Regions from separate parts of the Leuconostoc sp. JNUCC 76 genome, predicted to be linked through region 2. Evidence: riboswitches for the same ligand, from Rfam matches in the RefSeq annotation. Region 2 holds a riboswitch; the other holds the start of a gene.
The links. A riboswitch is a leader RNA that binds a small molecule or an ion and turns the genes downstream of it on or off. The one in region 2 is predicted to bind lysine.

Region 1 (8,353 bases), 870 kb from region 2:
ACAGCCTTAGGTAATGAAGAAACATTATCTACGATTCAATTAGACTTTTTGTTGCCAGAACGATTTGATTTGAAATATATTGGTCGTGATGGGCTTGATAATCATCGTCCAGTGATGTTACATCGTGGTATTGTTGGTACGATGGAACGTTTCACAGCTTACTTAATTGAGATGTACAAGGGTGCATTCCCAACATGGTTGTCTCCTTTACAAGTGCAGATTATTCCTGTTAATTTAGGTGCTCACGGAGATTATGCAAATAATGTCCAACAGAAATTGCAAGATGCGGGATTACGCGCTAATGTTGAAACAAAAGATGCTAAGATGGGCTACCTCATTCGTGAAGCACAGACAAATAAAATACCATATACTTTGGTTCTTGGTGATTCAGAAGTGGATACTGATACAGTTACAGTTCGTAAATATGGTGAAGCAAAAACAATTACAATGTCATTTAATGAATTCCAAAACTTGATTTTATCTGATGTTGCCAATTATTCACGTGAATCCGAACCAGCAAAATAAAAATAGCTTGTTAAAAGAAATTATACTATACCATTTGTAGGTATATTTGTACAAAGCAAAGCACCCTGAGATTATCGAAGGGTGCTTTGCAATAGGAAAGGAAAATTTTTAATATTATGTCCGATTCAAAAGGCGACAGTAATCTTCCCAAACGAGGTTTACAAAATCGACACGTTCAGTTAATAGCCATTGGTGGTACGATTGGTACTGGTCTATTCATGGGTGCAGGAAACTCTATTCATTATGCTGGACCGTCTATTCTGTTGGTTTATTTAGTTATTGGAATGTTCATGTTTGTTGTGATGCGTGCTATAGGTGAATTGCTTTATGCTGATCCGAGCCAACATACATTTATTACATTTATTACCAAGTTTTTGGGAAACCGTGCCGGCTTTTTTGCCCGATGGTCGTACTGGTTAACCGTCGTATTTATGGGAATGGCTGAACTAACCGCTGTCGCGAAGTATATCCAATTTTGGCTACCAAGCCTCCCAAGTTGGTTAATCCAGATAGTGATGTTGATTTTATTGACATGCGTAAATTTGATTGCTGTAGCACTTTATGGTGAAACTGAGTTTTGGTTTGCTATGATTAAAATCGTTGCTATTTTAGCACTAATTGTTACTGGGATTATGATGGCAATAACTGGATTTAAAACCCCAGTAGGAACTGTTGCATTTAGTAATGTTTGGAATCATTTTGAATTTTTCCCTAATGGTGTTGGTAATTTTATTAATGCCTTTCAAATGGTGATGTTTGCCTTTGTCGGTATGGAATTTATCGGAATGACAACAGCAGAAACAGAAAATCCACGTTCAGTTTTACCTAAAGCAATTAATCAGATACCTTGGCGAATTTTATTCTTTTATCTTGGTGCCTTGTTTATTATTATGACAATCTATCCATGGCAAAAAATTCCTGCAAATCAAAGCCCATTTGTTATGGTTTTTGAATTAGCAGGTGTTAAGTGGGCAGCAGCATTAATTAATTTTGTTGTGTTGACGAGTGCTGCATCAGCTTTGAACTCAGTTTTGTTTAGTGCAAGTCGTAATTTTTATGCACTTTCATTTCAATCAAAAGCTAAATTTTTACAACCATTTAGAAAAATTTCTAAAACTCAATTACCAATCAATGCTGTATTGTTAACAGCAGTGATGGTTGCTTTCTCTGCATTGATTTCAGTTATACCTTCAATTACAAACGCATTCAGTTTTGTAACAAGTGCTTCAACTGATTTATTTTTAATGATTTATGTGTTGATTTTGATGGCATATATGAAATATCGTAAGTCAGATAGTTACATGCCTGATGGTTTTCTTGTTATAGCACCTAAGACATTAGTGCCATTGGCAATTCTGTTTTTCAGTTTTGTATTTGTTACGCTCTTCTTTAATCCAGAATCTCGTCTACCAGCAATTGGTGCTACTATTTGGATGGTCGTGTTTGGCTGTATTTCAATGAGACAACCAAAACAGGCGTTAAATAAGTAAGTTACTGTAATTTTTCTGGTTAGAAGGCAGTTAAAATCGCAATAGATATGAAAAGTTATATTTTAATATGACAAGCTTACATGTGTGGTAAAATATTACTATTCGTACTTTAGGGGAATTTTATGTCATTTCTAATTGATTTTATTTTGCACATTGATGTCCATATTGGTAATCTTGTGCAAGCGTTCGGTTTATGGACGTACTTGATTTTATTTGCGGTAATTTTCATTGAAACTGGTAGTGTGATTATGCCGTTTCTACCTGGAGATTCACTATTGTTTGCTGCAGGAGCAGTTGCTGCTACGCCTGCTGGGCTAAATGCCGGACTTAATCATTGGGTATTTATGATTGTATTCTTCTTAGCAGCTGTTATTGGTGACTCAGTCAATTTTTGGATTGGTCGTACAGGTGGTTATAAAATCTTGCATCACCGTTTCTTTGGCCGTTTCATTAAAGAACAACATATCAAAGAAGCTGAGGCTTTCTTTGAAAAGCGTGGTGCTGCGGCAATAATCATTGGGCGATACATGCCGATTGTTCGCACATTTGTACCGTTTGTGGCTGGCATCAGTCAATTTCCATACAAGCACTTCTTACGTAATAGTGTGATTGCTGCGTTTTCTTGGAGTTTAATTGCAACCGGTGCTGGTTATATGTTCGGAAATATTCCATTTGTTAAAGCACATTTTTCTGTAATTATTTTGGGTATTGCGTTGGTAACATTAATGCCAACGATTATTGGTGTTGTTCGTTCAGCGATGATTGCAAAAAAACAGAAAAAAATAATATCGAAATAACCGCCATTCATGGCGGTTTTTCTGTATAATTATAACTATGAATAACTTAAAAAAACTACAAGAATTAACTAAAATTTCAACATTAGAGATTGCTGATGCACTAGATGTTGAAGTTGAAACTGTTGAAGCATGGCAAAACGAAGAAAAAGTACCTAGTGTGAGTGATTTTGAGGCATTAAGTGGTATCTTCTCTTCTCAATTGGATGCTCAAGGAATCGACTCCCAATCCAGTAAGCATCCAATTCACATTCGTTTATCTGTGGATTATCTATTGAATCTAGGAATAACACTTTCAGATTGGATTACTTTAAAGTGGGCCTTTGAAGGGCAGTGGAACAATGATCAGTTAGCCGTCGGATTTTTTTCTAATAATCAATTGGTGCGTGTTGTCAAAAGTGAAAACGAATTTTCGGATGCTTTTGCAGGCTATCTTATTTTACAAACTGAAGGTGAGTTTGAACCATATATTGATGAGTTTGATAATGATAGGGAATACGATTGGCGGTTGTTACGTTTGAACGATGAAAGATTTGTAGATATAACTAACGATTTAATTGCAGCCAATTTACCAGTCATCAGCTAACAGTAGAGAAGTACACAAAGTAGTGACGTCTGTATAATATTATGATACACTACAATTAGATGTTAATACTTGTGGGACAATTGAATAAATTTGTCGATAATAAGGGTATTATTTTGTCAAAAACACAGTTTTCGTAATGGAAATTGTGTTTTTTTGTTCCGATAATAAATTTTGGAGGATAATATGGATTTAGGCAATGATTTTGTTACTCGTTTGGGACTTGAAAAACCATACGACTTAGAAAAGGTACGTGGTGGTGACATTAACGAGGCGTTTTCAATCTATTCGAACAACAAGCGCTATTTTTTAAAGATTCAACAAAATGCTCAAGCAAGTTTTTTTGATCATGAGGTTGCTGGTTTAAAGGCTTTGGGGGAAGTGGTGACTGTGCCAGCCATTTTAGCGCAGGGACAATTACAAGGACACGCCTACTTAGTATTGTCGTGGATTAATCAAGGAAATGGGACACAACAAGAATTAGCAAAGTCGCTGGTTAAAATTCACCAAGCTACAGCACCAAAGTTTGGATTTGATAGTGATAATTTAGTAGATTTTGTGCCTAAAAATAATACTTGGCAATCCTCTTGGGCTGAATTTTTTGTGACACAACGCTTGGATCCGCTAATGGCGCAAGCGCAAAAAAATAATTTTTGGCTGACCCAACGTGGTGATCATTATAATAATTTACGTGAAACGATATTAAATGATAATCACGCGCAAACAGTTCAACCATCATTACTGCATGGTGATTTCTGGGCAGGAAACTTTATGTTTAACGATCAAGGTAAACCTGTATTTATTGATCCTAACGTGTTCTACGGTGATCGAGAATATGATTTAGCTATTTCAAGAGTGTTTTCCGGGTTTAGCCTGTCATTTTATGATCAATATATGCAAGAATGGTCATTGGACGATGACTGGCAAAAACGTGAAAAATGGTATGAGTTCTATTACATATTGATGCACTTTACACGATTTGGTGATATTTATGCACCGCGAATGAACCAATTATTAACGTCTTTTTAAAAGCACATGATTGCTAGCAAAGAATTAGACGGAAAAACCTTGACATTCAATAGTGATTCAGTCATAATAATGACAGAATAAAAATTATTTCACATAGAGGTCGCGATTGACAATACACTTACCGGAGTTGCTGTAGCAATTGATGGTAAGCTTAGGGGATATCGCCGAAATCAAGGGTAACTACAAATAACCTTGATTGGGCTAATAGTTAAGAGCTATTAGACTGTCGCAGAGATGCGGTGAGCTATGGAAACTGTCAAAAATGCTAACAATGCCCTTTGATAAGTCCGTTTTGCGAACCTATCAAAGGGTTTTTTTGTGTAATTCAAGGGGAAATGATGACGTATCCAACAAATGAAAAGCAACATCTGACAGTTGATGGTGTTGATACAATCGAACTGGCAAAGACATATGGCACGCCGTTAGCAGTTTACGATGTAACACTTATTCGTAAGACAATGAGGGCGTTTAAACGTATCTTTGAACAAGAAAACGTCCCATATGTTGTAAGTTATGCTGGTAAAGCTTTTGCTACTAAAGCAATTTATCAAGTGGCAGCTCAAGAAAATATTCACGCTGATGTCGTGTCTGGTGGGGAATTATATACAGCAATTAAAGCTGATTTTCCAACTCAGCATCTTAGTTTTAATGGTAATAATAAGAGTTATGATGAACTTGTGATGGCCGTTGAAAATGGTGTGGGAACAATTATTGTTGATAATTTTCTGGAGTTACAGCTACTGTCAGAAATTACGGCGGAAAAAAATGTTATTCAAGATATTTTGCTACGTATTTCACCAGGAATTTCAGCTCATACTCATGAATTTATTAGTACTGGTCAACAAGATAGTAAATTCGGCTTTGATTTACAAACGGGTCAAGCGAAGCAAGCCTATGATATTGCAATAAAAGATAACCATCTTCACTTACGTGGCTTACATGCGCACATTGGATCTCAAATATTTGATGTGACTGGATTTGAGAAAAATGCAGCACTATTAGCAGACACTGCTTATTCATGGGGATGGCAACCAGAGGTCATTAATACTGGCGGTGGATTTGGTATTCGTTATACTGATGAGGATCAACCTTTGCCAGAAAGCGAGTTTGCTGATGCTATTATCCGTGTTTTGAAAGAGAAGGCTACACGGTACAATTGGGCGATGCCAGAAATATGGATTGAACCTGGTCGTTCGATTGTCGGACCAGCCGGACAAACTCTATATACAGTTGGATCGCGTAAGGATATTCCAGGAATTAGAAATTACTTGGCTGTAGATGGTGGTATGGGAGATAATATTCGTCCAGCACTTTATCAAGCAAATTATGAAGCGGTTTTAGCCAATCAACCAAATGCTAAAAGTGAAGAGATTGTGCGAATTGCGGGTAAGTATTGTGAGTCTGGTGACGTATTGGTTTGGCAGGCAGAATTACCGGCGACAAAACCTGGTGACATTTTATCTGTGCTTGCAACAGGTGCGTATGGCTATGCAATGGCTTCAAATTATAACCGAAATCCACGACCGGCCGTTGTCTTCGTGGAAAATGATCAGCATCAAGTCGTTGTTGAACGTGAAACTTTTGAACACATGATCAGTTTAGATCAGGATTATACTCTAGGAGATAAATAACATGGCTGAAAACGAAGCACAAAAACTAATTAATTTCATTGCAAATGCAAAAAAAATTACTCCAGTAAAGGTTACATATAAAGGTACATTGGCAACTGAAGTGCCAGATACTGTGCAACAATTTGGAAATGAGTCATTTGGACAATTGATTGGCGACTGGTCTGAAATTGAATTGTTGATTAAGAATCTACCATCAGAAGATGTGTTTATTGAAAATGATTCACGTAACTCTGCCGTTCCTTTGCTTGATAAAAAAGAAATTAATGCTCGCATTGAACCAGGTGCCATTATTCGCGATCAAGTTGAAATTGGTGATAATGCGGTGATTATGCTGGGCGCAGTGATTAATATTGGTGCAGAGATTGGTGCTAACACAATGATTGATATGGGTGCTGTACTTGGCGGCCGTGCCATCGTTGGTGAAAATTCTCATATTGGTGCTGGCGCGGTATTAGCTGGTGTGATTGAACCAGCATCTGCCCAACCTGTTCGCATCGGAAATAACGTTCTAGTTGGCGCTAATGCCGTCGTTATTGAAGGCGTACAGGTCGGTGACGGCGCAGTAGTTGCGGCTGGAGCGATTGTCACAAAGGATGTACCAGCCAATACAGTAGTTGCGGGTGTTCCTGCAAAAGTTATTAAGGAGATTGATTCGAAGACGCAACAAAAGACTGCGTTAATTGACGCATTGCGAGGCTTATAATGCCAGTTAGTGAAGAAGATTTAAAAACCTATCGGCGTGACTTACATAAAATTCCAGAACTTGCTTTAGCGGAATTTAAAACGCATCGTTATTTACTAGAAAAAATTCAATCTTGGCAAACTAATTTTATGACAATACGTCAAGTAGAAGAATTACCTACTGCATTGCTCGTGAAATTTTCTGGAACTGACCCAATTCGGACGATAGGATATCGTGCTGATATTGATGCGCTGCCAGTTACAGAAGATACTGGCTTGCCATTTGAATCAACACATAAAGGTGTTATGCATGCATGTGGGCATGATGTTCACATGTCTTTAGCTTTGGGATTGGTTCAGTATTTTAGCGAGAATCAACCTAAAGACAATTTAATTATCTTTTTTCAACCGGCTGAAGAGTCAAAAAGTGGTGGCAAATTAGCTGTTGATTTAGGAATCTTTGAAGGTGAATGGCATCCTGATGAGTTTTACGGTATTCATGATCAGCCTAATTTACCTGCTGGAACATTGAGTACATTAGCGGGTACCTTATTTGCCGGGACAGCCGAGCTCGAAATTGACATCTATGGGCAAGGTGGTCATGCGGCTTATCCCCACTTAGGTAAGGATCCAATTGTCATTTCGGCTGAATTAATTATGTTGTTACAAACTGTTGTATCGCGTGACGTTGATCCAATAGAAGGTGGTGTAGTGAGTCTTGGAATGATTAGCGGCGGCTTTACAAATAATGTTATTCCAGACACGGTTCATCTTGCCGGAACAGTTCGTAGTATGACTAAAGATGGGTTGGATAAAATGACAACACGAATTCGCCAAATAGTTGAAGGTGTGGCATTGGCAAATGATGTCAAGATTAATGTTCGCCTTGAAACAGGAAGTTATTTGCCTGTTGAAAACAATCCCGAATTAGCTAATAATTTGCTGAGTTTCATGGAACAGCGTCAAGACATTGCTTTTGAAGAAGCAAAACCTGCGATGACAGGTGAGGATTTTGGTTACATATTGCAACATATTCCTGGTGTCATGCTTTGGCTTGGCGTCAATGACAACCATTCACTGCACAGCGCGAAGTTAAACATCGATGAAGCAGCTTTGTTGCCAGGATTTAATGCTTTGAAAGATTTTATTGAGTGGCGAATGTCACAAGGAGAATAGCATGTACGAAGGAATTAATTTAATTACGGCGATTATTACGCCCTTTACAGTAAACGATGAGATTGATTATGAGTCATTAGAGAAATTAATTGAACACCTGTTAAATCATGGTTCGCAAGGATTTGTGATTGCAGCAACAACAGGTGAATCTCCAACGTTGTCTTTTGAAGAAAAAGTTGAGGTTACGAAGTTTATCGCAAAACAGGTTGGTAACCGTGCACTTTTAATTGCTAATGCAGGGTCCAATAATACAAAGGAATCCGTAGAAGCAGCCAAAGTTTTAAGTAAAATCGAGCATATTAACGGCATCTTAGCAGTAACACCGTATTATAATAAGCCAAGTCAAGCTGGTATGATTGCGCATTTTAAAGCTATCGCTGATGCTTCCGAAAAGCCAATTATGTTATATAATATTCCTGGACGTACGGTGGTCGGTCTGACAGT
Region 2 (8,353 bases):
TAACGCTATGTTGCAATTATCGCGAGCAACAAATGGAGATTTACGTAGTGCTTTAAATGGTTTAGAATTAGCAGTTTTATCAACAAAAGCAGATAAAAAGGGTGTCGTTCATATCAGTTTGCCAATCATCGAAGAGACTGTGCAACGGAAAGCATTATCAGCAGATAAAGATGGGGATGCGCATTATGATGTGATTTCAGCACTGCAAAAGTCAATTCGCGGATCCGACACCGATGCGGCGTTACACTACGCTGCCCGCATTATCGAATCCGGTGATTTACCGATTTTAGCACGCCGACTTACCGTTATTGCCTACGAAGATGTCGGGTTGGCAAATCCACCGGCAGCTCAGCGAGCAGTCACTGCTATTCAAGCCGCACAAACACTAGGATTCCCAGAAGCCAGAATTCCGCTCGCCAATGCTATTATTGAGCTCTCTCTCTCTCCTAAATCTAATTCAGCCTATAAAGCAATTGACTCGGCCATTAGTGATGTTCGTCATGGCAAATCTTACGATATACCTAATCATTTAAAAGACGCACATTATAAGGGCTCTTCGGAGCTGAATCACGGTGTAGATTACACATATCCGCACGACTATGATAATGATTGGGTAGCTCAGCAATACTTACCAGATAAAATGACAAACATTCAGTACTTTCACCCTAAAGGTAATTCGAAAGTTGAACAACAATTATTTGATGTATATCAGACACTAAAATCGCGACAACAAAACGGGCTAAACTAAAAAGTCAAGTCTTTTAGTTAGCGAGTTTTCGCGTTATAATACTATATGAATTCCTCAGATATACGCATTGCTACATCATCAGCTTTTTCCTTACAACTTTTATTTTCGGTTGGGAATTCATGACTTAGAAGATATGCCCTTTCATTCGGTAATCTGACAATCTTGATGAACCATCCACCTCGATAATTTCGAGGAAAATCTGCGTAGCGATTAACGGTATTAATTGAGTGTTCCGGGCTAAGCCCGTGCGTCCACATTCGTGGGCGCTTTTTGTATAAATTAAAACCCGTGTTTAATTAGGTTAAAGAACATACTATTAATTTTATTATGAAAGCGCTATACTAGAGGTGTAGAAGAAGAACACATTGCATATTGCAAGAAGGGATGTTATTATGACAGCAAATTATCATAGGATTTTAGTACCAATGGATGGATCAAAAGAATCTGAAGCTGCATTAACGCGTGCGGTTGAACTGACCTTGGATGCTGGTGATGAAGGCGTCTTGTCAATTTTAAACGTTATCGATACCCGTGCATTTCAAAATGTGGCTAGTTTCGACGATACAATGGTCGAAGCAGTGTCAGATGAAACGCGTAAGAGCTTAGAAAAATATAAAACACAGGCAATTGAAGCTGGTGTTAAAAATGTTGATTATCTAATCGAATATGGTTCACCCAAGTCATTAATCGCTAAAGATGTACCTAACGAAGTCAATGCTGATTTGATTGTTATTGGTGCAACTGGATTAAACGCTGTAGAACGTTTAGTTATTGGTTCTGTTACTGAATTCGTAACGAGATCTGCTAAAGTGGACGTCCTAGTAGTTCGCGGTTAAGTTATTACTCATAAAAAAGACACTACAATGATGCAGTGTCTTTTTTTGTATGCCTTTATTTATATTGTTTTAGATCAACATCTTTTAGAGCAATTAGCTTCGTTTTGTGAGAAACTTTGTACCAAAAATATAAGATTACAAACAAAGGAACTGATAAGTAAGTCACAAATATTTTTTCCCAATTTAGATGGGCAAAACTGTCCGGATCCTGACCAATAATAACACCAATAGAAATTACTAGCGCAAATAGTGGACCAAATGGGAACCACTTAGCCTTGTATTTCAAATCAGACAGACTCTTTCCTTGCGCCACATAAGCTCTTCGGAAGCGATAATGAGAGATAGCAATGCCGACCCAAGCGATGAATCCAGTTAACCCAGAGGCATTGACCAGCCAAGTATAAGCAACTGATCCCCCTTTGGTGTTAGCAATAAATGCTAATAGGCCAATCGCAGTAGTTAATACTAAGGCTGCAACTGGTACCCCTCTACTTGAAAGCTTGGCAAAAATTTTAGGGGCATCGCCTTTACGCGCCATAGCGTACAACATCCGTGTAGAAGCATATGAACCTGAATTTGCTGACGAAACAATTGATGTTAAAATAACTGCATTCATTAAACTAGCCGCAAAAGCAATTCCTGCATTTTTAAATACAATAGTAAATGGTGAGACAGCAATGTTTTGTGTAGAAGAACTCAACAAGCGCGGATCTTTATAGTAAACCAAAGCGGAAATGACAAAAATTGCCAGAATATAAAACAGTAAGATACGCCAAAACACTTGATTTATCGCCTTAGGAACTGACTTATCAGGATCCTTAGCTTCTCCAGCAGTAATACCAATTAACTCAGTTCCTTGAAAAGAAAATCCGGCAACAACGAATACTGACAAAACAGCTTGAGGTCCACCAACAAATCCGTGATTACCGACCGACAAGTTTTTCATGACATTGATGTCAGAATGAATTACACCAAAAATAGTAGCCAGACCAACAACTAGGAAAGCAATGATAGTTATCACCTTAATCATTGATAACCAAAACTCTGCTTCACCAAAAGTACCAACCGAAAAGATATTAATCAAAAAGATAAGTAATAACGCAACTGCGGAAAATATCCATCCAGGTGTATGTGGAAACCAGAACTCAGCTACTAAACCAACAGCAACAATATCAACAGCAAGCGTGATAGCCCAATTGAACCAATAGTTCCAACCCATTGCAAATCCCAATGCGGGATCAACATATTTTCCAGCATAATCAGAAAATGAACCTGATGTTGGTGAATATGTAGCCATTTCCCCCAGTGAGGTCATCAAAAAATAAACCATTACACCAATAGCTAAATAAGCAACAATAGCTCCTAGTGGTCCAGCTTGAGCAACAGTTGCTCCTGATGCTACAAATAATCCCGTTCCTATTGAACCACCTAATGCAATCATCGACACATGTCGCGTTTTCAATCTACGCTGTATGTGTCCATTATGTTCAGACATAATATCTCCTTCTCAAAATAAAAAACCTCTTCACAACAAACGGAAGAGGTTTAAAAAGTCATTATTAATCACTTTTCAAAGCGCACCGCAATTTTGCGACAGTCTAGCAACTATTAATCACTAGCCCAAGAATTATCTTGCCAGATAATTCTTTCGGCAACCTTCCCTTTTACATGATTTCAACATCCTGGCGGACTTCATCATGCGACTCATGTCGGTTGCAACCTCTTTGACACAATCAAAATAATAACACACTTATACGCGCCCGTCAATTTCAAGTACCTTTTGCCAATGTCGCGCCCGTTTATAATATTGTTGTGCACTAAACTGCCACCAAAAATAGCCAAAGGTGATTGCTCCCAACCCACTAGTCAATGCCATATGATGAGACTGAATACGGGCTAGCATAATTGATAACCAAAACAAACCAATGACAATATTGATCATCACTTGAATTTTTCTCGACTTGACCAAATGTGGCATAATAATGACCAACAGCAAGAGCAATTGCAACCACCACACCAACAATAAGTTAGGTATAGTTTCACCTATTTTAGGGCCATCCTGCCAATGAATGCGTAAAATAATTGTAATAACCCATGTCAGCAACATCGCAACAAGTTGTGTAATGGCAAACCACCAGGCAGCAATCTTATAATTTATGAAATAAAGAAATGCTACCATGACCGCTATCAATGGGATGACGACCCAATAATGGGAAAAAAGATTACCTAACCCTAAGTATAGGGGTATTTTCAACGATAAAATATTGTTTACTGCAAAATCTGTAGTCGCGTCCAGAACTTGCATAAATATCATATGAAATCGAACTTGAATACCTAAAAAAACAAAAATAATGCCAAAAGTAATAATTAAAATTTTTCTTAGTTTATCCGGTGGAATTAACATTATTTATAATTGTGATGATACAGATAAGCATATTCAAATTGAACTGACACAAACATAGTTTTATGACGACAATAATACTCAATTGACACCGCTTACTCACATTCTCCCAAATATTAAATTTCTACAAACTCATTTGCTTATAGCTCTTAATAATTGTAGCATTATATGAGATATAATTATAAAAAAAAGCTGATATGGTTAAAATTTAATCTTGACTTTAACTTGGTCCGATATCATTACTATCAGTTGGTTTTTGCCGATATTTTTAGTCGTGCTCTTAAATATCTATCACATGGCAGATGAATTATTGCTAGATGAATAATCTCAAAATATGGTGAGAACAATAGTTACTATTTTTTGATTAATCGTTAGTTTCCAGTCTTTTGCCTTTGTTACCCCAAAAATAGCAGTATATCGATACAACTCGGTAGCTGTCTTTATTATCTTACAAACCGCCATATTTCATTGGCCAAAACAATCGAGAGACCGTTATGAAAAAAAATAAACAAACTGCAGTTAAGTCCAGAATTGCTCGCTATTCAAAAAGTAGTCACAAACTACGAAATATTATCTTACTTGTTGTCGGTCTCTTACTTATCGTGTCGGGCACATTTGCTTGGATGGCTATCCATAATACTAAATCAGCAATTGATAAAACATACAAGAGCAGTGGCGTCACTAAATCCCGAAACGTCTCAAGCGTTGTTCAAAGTGGAAAGCCTTTGTCTATTTTGTTGTTTGGAACGGATACCGGCGAATTAGGACGTACCTACAAAGGACGTACCGATTCAATGATGTTGCTTCTTGTTAACCCCAAGACAAAAAAAACAACAATGATTTCTATTCCTCGTGATGCAATGGTTTCTATTCCGGGATACGAAAGTACTTTCCCTCAAAAAATAAATGCAGCTTACGCCTATGGTTCAACGGCAACTGCTATTAAAACTGTAGAATCTTACTTAAACATTCCTATTGATTTTTATGCCTTAGTCAATATGTCAGGTTTGGAAAAAATGGTCACTCAAGTTGGAGGGATTTCTGTTAAGTCTCCAATTGATTTCACTTATAGTCAAGAGACAGCTCATGATTACGGTGAAAACCTGTACCGTTTCCACAAGGGAAGCACAGGCTATGAACATTCTGATGATAATGGGGTAACTTGGTCAGCAACCAAGCATGTTATGACCGGTGATGCAGCCCTTGCATTCTCGCGCATGCGTTACGATGATCCAGACGGTGATTATGGGCGACAAAAACGTCAACGATTAGTATTAGAAGCGTTAATTAAAAAATCAGCTAATGTTTCTAGTTTATTAAATACCAAGTTTATGAACACAATGAGTTCAAATGTTCAAACTGATTTATCATTTGGTGACTTAACTACAATTGCTAGCAAATATATTAACGCCGCAAAGAAAATTGTTACAGAACATATTCAAGGTGTTAGTACGAGCTATCCTGATTCCGAAGGTAATAATGTTTCATATGAAGTTGTTACTCAAAAAGAAAAACAACGTGTTACTAATTTAGCTCGTAACGCCCTTGGCTTGAAGCATGCTTCTACTGGTTCAGCCTACGGCGGCGATATACCAAGTTCTCTGCAAACAATAGCTGATTCTCTCCGACCAGCAGATGATGAATCAACAGATTCTGATGATGATTCTTCAAACTAAAAAAATTAACTGAACTAAAAAAGACGTTGTGATAACGTCTTTTTTTATTTGTGTTTTATCTTATATTACAGCACGACCATGTTGAAAAATTTGCTTCTGTTCTTGCTGCAAAACTTTCATATTATTAATTGGATTTTCCCGAATCACCATAAAATCTGCATATTGACCAACCGCAATAGCACCATAGTTATCATTAATTCCCATCATTTTAGCTGCGTTAACAGTTGCTGATTTCAGAACTTGCTGAGGCGTCATATGGCCAAATTCAACCATCATATCCATTTCAACAGCACTTTCATTTCCAAAACCATTGAACGGTGTACCAGAATCTGTTCCCATTACAATATTCACTCCCGCCGCTGCTGCTTTCTCGATACTTTTTTGATGTGCCTCCCAGTGTGTAATGGCTCGTTCAATCATCCATGATGGCACTTCATCTGGTTGATCAATAATCCTCTTCATAGCAATCATTGTTGGTACGACAGATGTTCCTTTGTTTTTCATCAATTCTATCGATTCGTCATCAATATGAAAAGCATGTTCTACAGAATCAACTCCAGCTCGGACGGCAATTTTTATTCCTTCGGCACCTTGAGCATGTGCCGCAACTTTAATTCCTTTTTTATGTGCTTCAATCACACCTGCTCGAACTTCATCTTCATTTAATTGAACCTGATCTGGGTTCTCAAAATCTCCAGCACTCACACCGCCAGTCACCATAAGCTTGATTACTTGGGCACCATTTTTCATTGCTTGACGTACTGCCTTACGAACCTCATCAATACCATCAACTTCAATACCACCACCATTGCTACCATGGCCACCTGTCATTGAAAAGGCTGCACCACTAGCAACCATCATCGGCCCTTGAATATTACCTTCACGTTGCATACGTGCAATTTCAATATCAGTCATACGTGCTGTGCCAACATTTCGTACAACCGTTACACCATAATGAAGCATTTTTTTCATATTATTTTCGGCCACAATAACCGCTCGAACATGCTCTGCATCGCTATCGACACCAAATTTTTCCTTACCAAATTCATGGTTCACATCAGAGTCAATGTGAATGTGCGCATTAATTAATCCTGGCATAATGTATTTTCCCGCCATATTGATAGCATTTTCGATATCAGGGCCATCACCTTTTCCAACATCAATATAGCGTCCTGATTGTTCATCAACAATAACGTACCTATTTGGATCAAACTCACCTGTTTGTGCATTAAAGCCATTAAAATTGTAATATTTTGTTTTTGTCATTTGATAATCTCTCCTTACTCATTAAGTTATTTCCAGTACATATCTTGATATGCTGGTGAATGAAAGCTATTTCCTTTAAATCCACCAATTTTATCAGTAACAACATTTGCCGTTACCGGTTGATAAATCGGTACCATATATGCTTTTGTTTTAGTAAAATACTGGTTAGCTTTCTGTAACGTTGCATAACGTGCTTTAGCATCGTTTACTTCTTTCACTGCCTGTGCTAAATAACCATCGTATGTCGCATCGCTCACTTTTGAAAAATTCAACCCATAACCTGTCTTGCCAATCGCCAATGGGTAAGACGCATCTGGTACAGTAACGCTTAATCCCATATTCACCATGTCAAAATCCTGTTTTAATACTTCTGAAACAGCTTGTGAATGTGGCACGTATTTCGTATTAATAGTGATGCCCTTGAATGCATGCTCCACAGTATATTGAATATAAGCACCAACTTTTCTACTTGTAGAATCGTCATCAAATGTCATTGTGAATGTTGCACTAGTTTTCCCGGTATCCTTTAGATAGGCTGCCCATTCAGTTTGTGCTTTTTTCTTATCAACTGTAAACTGTGTGCCGGCATCCTTGGTAAAATCCGCACCAGTTTCCGGATTTGTCATAATACCTTTTGGCACCGCATTTGACTGTGGCATTGAGCCATCATTCATTATGTTAGAAGTAATCTCATTACGGTTTATTACGTATCCAAATGCTTGTCTTAAGTGTATATTGTTAGTCTTTTCGCTTGTTTCATTAAAATATATTCCCCTCACCACTGCTTGTGGGGTTGCATGATAATACTTTGTGTTTTTGTAGGTTTTAATATAGTCATCAGAAAGCTGAGCAATGTCTAAGTGTTTATTCTTAAATTCGTTCGCTGCCGTCATTGGTGTCTTAATAACTCGCACTTTAACCTTTTTAATTTGTACCTTCTTCGCTGCCCAATAATTAGAATTTTTAGTGAAAGTAAAGCTAGAGTTAGTGCCAGTCCAACCAACCATTTGATAGGCCCCATTCGTCACCATATACTTTGACGACGTACCGTATTTAGTACCCCACTTTTCATAATCTTTAGTATTAACTGGAATAATAGAGGTTGCTAATTTGTCAAAAGAAGGTGTTGCTTGTGTTAATGTGATTTGCAACGTATGACTATTAATTGCCTTAACACCAATTTTGTCCGGTGATATTTTACCTGAGTGAACATCTTCATAATTTTTCATGATTGATATGGCATCAGCTGAATTTTGTGATTTTGTTTTTGGATCTGCTATTGCACGGATTGCTGTCACAAAGTCTTGGGCAGTAACTTTATCTCCATTTGACCATTTAGCATTGTTCCGAATCTTAAATGTATAAACCGTACCATTTTGAGTTGGCTTCACAACTTTATCTGACATTCCGGCAACAACTTTATCAC

Region 1: another riboswitch for lysine. It lies ahead of lysA (diaminopimelate decarboxylase); the one in region 2 lies ahead of JNUCC76_RS09805 (amino acid permease).

The regions. Positions count from the first base shown of each region.
Region 1 is NZ_CM132206.1:613,403-621,755, forward strand. Features, by position in the region: gene thrS (threonine--tRNA ligase) at 1-525, shown strand, start outside; gene JNUCC76_RS03220 (amino acid permease) at 642-2,015, shown strand; gene JNUCC76_RS03225 (VTT domain-containing protein) at 2,138-2,812, shown strand; gene JNUCC76_RS03230 (XRE family transcriptional regulator) at 2,850-3,395, shown strand; gene JNUCC76_RS03235 (fructosamine kinase family protein) at 3,579-4,421, shown strand; lysine riboswitch at 4,508-4,676, shown strand; gene lysA (diaminopimelate decarboxylase) at 4,760-6,052, shown strand; gene dapD (2,3,4,5-tetrahydropyridine-2,6-dicarboxylate N-acetyltransferase) at 6,054-6,755, shown strand; gene JNUCC76_RS03250 (N-acetyldiaminopimelate deacetylase) at 6,755-7,909, shown strand; gene dapA (4-hydroxy-tetrahydrodipicolinate synthase) at 7,911-8,353, shown strand, end outside.
Region 2 is NZ_CM132206.1:1,942,021-1,950,373, forward strand. Features, by position in the region: gene JNUCC76_RS09795 (replication-associated recombination protein A) at 1-748, shown strand, start outside; gene JNUCC76_RS09800 (universal stress protein) at 1,141-1,584, shown strand; gene JNUCC76_RS09805 (amino acid permease) at 1,640-3,079, opposite strand; lysine riboswitch at 3,150-3,317, opposite strand; gene JNUCC76_RS09810 (hypothetical protein) at 3,335-3,763, opposite strand; gene JNUCC76_RS09815 (LCP family protein) at 4,480-5,661, shown strand; gene JNUCC76_RS09820 (metal-dependent hydrolase family protein) at 5,722-6,927, opposite strand; gene JNUCC76_RS09825 (peptide ABC transporter substrate-binding protein) at 6,954-8,353, opposite strand, start outside.